2 regions of the Streptomyces sp. NPDC086777 genome follow, and region 2 is predicted to be linked to the other one. Evidence: riboswitches for the same ligand, from Rfam matches in the RefSeq annotation. Region 2 holds a riboswitch; the other holds the start of a gene.

Region 1 (2,194 bases), on a different contig from region 2:
GCCGGGTCGAGGACGGCCATGTGCTCAGCCGGCAGACGTTCCCGCCGATGTGGGGCGACGCCCCGCCCCTGTCCACACCCCCGCACGACCCCGCGAAGCTCCGCGCCTACCTCACCGACCTGATCCACAGCGACACCCTCACCACGCCCGAACTCCTCGACGCCACTGTGGAGTTGCTGGACAACTGGACGCTCGGGGCACGCGAGTCGGCGGCCCTGGCCGACCTGCTCGCCGAGGCGAAGGGGCTGCGGCCCGCCGGGCAGGTCACCGACCGACTGGGCCGCACCGGACAGGCGTACGTCCTCGACGCGGGCACCGGCGGACGGCGGATGCTGATCCTGGACCCGGCCACCGGTGCCGTGCTCGGTCTGGAGACCACCTTCACCCGGGACGAGCCCGAGTACGGGGTGCGGGCCGGGGACGTCATGGAGTACCGCGCCTGGCTGCGCTGACCCTCACACCCCGAGCTGTCGGGCGGCCGCCGCCACCGTCTGCTCCAGCAGCACGGCGATGGTCATCGGGCCGACCCCGCCCGGCACGGGCGTGATCAGCGAGGCCCGCTCGACGGCGGTGTCGAAGTCGACGTCGCCGACGTTGCCCTCGTTGTAGCCGGCGTCCAGCACGACCGCGCCCGGCTTGAGGTCCCGGCCCAGGATCAGCCGGGGCCGGCCGACGGCGGCGACCACGATGTCCGCCTCCCGGACGACCGCGGACAGGTCCCGGGTGCGGGAGTGGCAGTAGGTGACGGTGGCGTCGCGGGCGAGCAGCAGCATGCCGGCCGGCTTGCCCAGGATCGCGCTGCGGCCGACGACCACCGCCCGCTTCCCTGCCGGGTCGACGTCGTAGGCGTCGAGCAGGCGCAGCATGCCGCCGGGGGTGCAGGAGACGAAGCCGGGCAGGCCGAAGCTCATCGTCGCGAACGACGCGAAGGTCACGCCGTCCACGTCCTTCTCCGGCGCGATCGCCTCGAACGCGGCCCGCTCGTCGATGTGTCCGCCGACCGGGTGCTGAAGCAGGATGCCGTGCACCGCCGGGTCGGCCGACAATCTCCGGAGCTCGCTCACCAGTTCCGCGGTGGTCGTGGTGGCCGGCAGCGCCACGTGCCGGGAGGCGATGCCCGCCGTGCGGCTGCGGTTCTGCTTCATCCGGACATAGGTGACGGAGGCGGGGTCCTCGCCGACCAGCACGGTCGCCAGACACGGCGTGACGCCGGTCCGTGCGGTAAGGCCGGCCGCCCGCTGCGCGGTCTGCTCGACGATCCGGCGGGCGACGGCGGTGCCGTCCATGAGACTGGCCTGGGTCATGCGCACACTCCTGGGCTGGTTCGACCTCGATCGCCCAGGCGCACGGCAACGACACTGCGGGCCGCTCCCCGGTGGTGCTCCACCTCAGCGCCAGTCACGGCCCGCCCTCAGGGTAACCGAGACCCTCGGCGTCTTCGGCGGCAGTGCGCGGTCCGCAGCAGCGCCCGCAGCAGCGCCGTGCACGCGCGAGGCCGTGGCCGGCGGGCCTGCCCCAGCGCCGCCCGCGCCGAGAAGGTCCAGGTCAGCCGGGAGCTGATCTGGATCCTCCCGGTCCTGGCGACTACTCGTCCCATGCCTGGATCATGATCTGTTCGGCGATCTTGCCGTCGCGCAGCGTGATCATCGACTCGGCGAGCACCCGGACCCCGTCCCCGTACTCGCAGGACTCGCTGAAGGCGGCCTGGTCGCCCTGGACGATGCACCGGTCCAGCCTGTGCGTCATGTCGCGGCTGTAGACGTCGTCCAGCAGCGCGGCGATGTCCCGGCGGCCGTGCAGGACCTTGGGGTGGCTGGGCTGGGTGTCGCGGTCGATGATGCGGATCTCCGCGTCGTCCGCGTAGAGCGCCAGAAGGCTGTTCCCGGTGTTCCCCTCTATCGCCCGGCGCAGCGTGTCGGTGTCGAACGTGGAACCCGTCGCAGTGCCCATGGTGACCTCCTGCGGGACCCCGCGACCCGATCTGGAGCGGGCCGCGCGAGCCCCTCACATCGAGCGTCCCCCGCCCCGTCGGGCTCGGCAAGCGCAGGCCGCCCGCTCCGCCTTGCGGGTGAGGGGGACCGGCTGCCCGTGTCCGGCCCGGTCCCGGGGCCGTTGCTGAGGACATGATCTCAACACGACGTATCGTCGCCGCCGTCGGCCTTGCGGTCGGGGTCTCCGGCCTCGCCGCGCCGCT
Region 2 (2,194 bases):
GTCGGTGCCGCCGGTGACCAGGGTGGCGCCCCGGCGCATCAGGCCCTCGGCCAGCGCGCGCGAGTTGTCCACGATCCGCTGCGCGTAGTCCTGGAAGGCGGGCTGCCGGGCCTCGGCGAGGGCGACGGCCTTGGCGGCCATGACGTGCGGGAGGGGGCCGCCGAGGACCATCGGGCAGCCGCGGTCGACCTGGTCCTTGAGGGAGTCGTCGCACAGGACCATGCCGCCGCGCGGGCCGCGCAGCGACTTGTGGGTGGTGGTGGTGACGATCTGGGCGTGCGGGACCGGGTCGAAGTCGCCGGTCAGGACCTTGCCGGCGACCAGACCGGCGAAGTGGGCCATGTCGACCATCAGCGTGGCGCCGACCTCGTCGGCGATCTCCCGCATGATCCGGAAGTTCACCAGGCGGGGGTAGGCCGAGTAGCCGGCGACGATGATCAGCGGCTTGAAGTCACGGGCCTGGGCGCGCAGCGCGTCGTAGTCGATCAGGCCGGTGGCCGGGTCGGTTCCGTAGGAGCGCTGGTCGAACATCTTGCCGGAGATGTTCGGGCGGAAGCCGTGCGTGAGGTGGCCGCCGGCGTCCAGGGACATGCCGAGCATCCGCTGGTTGCCGAAGGCCTGGCGCAGCTCGGCCCAGTCGGCCTCGGAGAGGTCGTTGACCTGGCGGGCGCCGGTCTTCTGGAGGAAGGGAACCTCGACACGGTCGGCGAGGACGGCCCAGAAGGCGACCAGGTTGGCGTCGATGCCGGAGTGCGGCTGGACGTAGGCGTGCCGGGCGCCGAACAGCTCGCGGGCGTGCTCGGCGGCGAGCGCCTCCACGGTGTCGACGTTGCGGCAGCCGGCGTAGAAGCGGCGGCCGACCGTGCCCTCGGCGTACTTGTCGCTGAACCAGTTGCCCATCGCGAGCAGGGTCGCCGGGGAGGCGTAGTTCTCGGAGGCGATCAGCTTGAGCATCTCGCGCTGGTCGGCGACCTCCTGGCCGATGGCGTCGGCGACCCGCGGCTCGACCGCGCGGATCACGTCGAGGGCGGCACGGTAGGCGGTGGACTCGGTGGACAGGGGCGCGGACTTGTCTGACATTCGGGACCTCCGGACATGGCGTACGGCATTCACGGTTCGGCCCAGGCGCACGGCACTCGGTCACGGCACGGGCCGCTCCCCGATGGTCGGTCCCATCCCAGCGCGCCAGTCACGGCCCGTGGATCACATTACCGGGCACGCCGGGCCCGAGGGCCGTGGCGTCCACCAGTCGGGCAGGGGCAGAAGGTAGGAAAGGGGGCAATCCCGCCGTGTCCTCTGGAGTCGCCGTGACCACTACGGAAGCCCTCGTCGCCGCCGCCGACGCGCACAGCGCGCACACCTACGACCCGCTGCCGGTGGTGATCGCGACGGCCGAGGGCGCCTGGATGACGGACGTCGAGGGGCGCCGGTACCTGGACTTCCTGGCCGGCTACTCGGCGCTGAACTTCGGACACGGCCACCCGCGGCTGGTCGCGGCGGCGAAGGCGCAGCTGGAACGGGTGACGCTGACGTCGAGGGCGTTCCACCACGACCGGTTCGCCGCGTTCTGCACCGAGCTGGCCGAGCTGTGCGGGATGGAGACGGTGCTGCCGATGAACACGGGCGCGGAGGCCGTGGAAACGGCGGTGAAGACCGCCCGGAAGTGGGGCTACCGGGTCAAGGGCGTGCCGGCGGGGAGGGCGAAGGTCGTGGTGGCGGGCGGGAACTTCCACGGCCGTACGACGACCGTGATCAGCTTCTCCACGGATCCGGAGGCACGGGCGGACTACGGGCCCTACACGCCGGGCTTCGAGATCGTGCCGTACGGCGACCTGACCGCGATGCGTGCCGCGGTGACCGGGAACACGGTCGCGGTGCTGCTGGAGCCGATCCAGGGCGAGTCGGGAGTGATCGTGCCGCCGGAGGGCTACCTGGCCGGGGTGCGGGAGCTGACCCGCGAGCGGGACGTGCTGTTCGTCGCGGACGAGATCCAGTCCGGGCTGGGGCGGACCGGGCGGACGTTCGCGTGCGAGCACGAGGGGGTCGTACCGGACGTGTACGTCCTCGGGAAGGCGCTGGGGGGTGGGGTGCTGCCGGTGTCGGCGGTGGTGGCGAACGCCGAGGTGCTCGGGGTGTTCCGGCCCGGCGAGCACGGGTCCACCTTCGGGGGCAGTCCGCTGGCCTGTGCGGTGGC

The links. A riboswitch is a leader RNA that binds a small molecule or an ion and turns the genes downstream of it on or off. The one in region 2 is predicted to bind ZMP and ZTP.
Region 1: another riboswitch for ZMP and ZTP. It lies ahead of AB0472_RS29095 (bifunctional 5,10-methylenetetrahydrofolate dehydrogenase/5,10-methenyltetrahydrofolate cyclohydrolase); the one in region 2 lies ahead of AB0472_RS38690 (glycine hydroxymethyltransferase).

The regions. Positions count from the first base shown of each region.
Region 1 covers NZ_JBFBJI010000023.1:37,102-39,295, forward strand. The annotation lists gene AB0472_RS29090 (CU044_5270 family protein) at 1-452, shown strand, start outside; gene AB0472_RS29095 (bifunctional 5,10-methylenetetrahydrofolate dehydrogenase/5,10-methenyltetrahydrofolate cyclohydrolase) at 456-1,304, opposite strand; ZMP/ZTP riboswitch at 1,330-1,412, opposite strand; gene AB0472_RS29100 (nuclear transport factor 2 family protein) at 1,585-1,950, opposite strand; gene AB0472_RS29105 (hypothetical protein) at 2,124-2,194, shown strand, end outside.
Region 2 covers NZ_JBFBJI010000043.1:39,775-41,968, reverse strand. The annotation lists gene AB0472_RS38690 (glycine hydroxymethyltransferase) at 1-1,080, opposite strand, end outside; ZMP/ZTP riboswitch at 1,113-1,203, opposite strand; gene rocD (ornithine--oxo-acid transaminase) at 1,308-2,194, shown strand, end outside.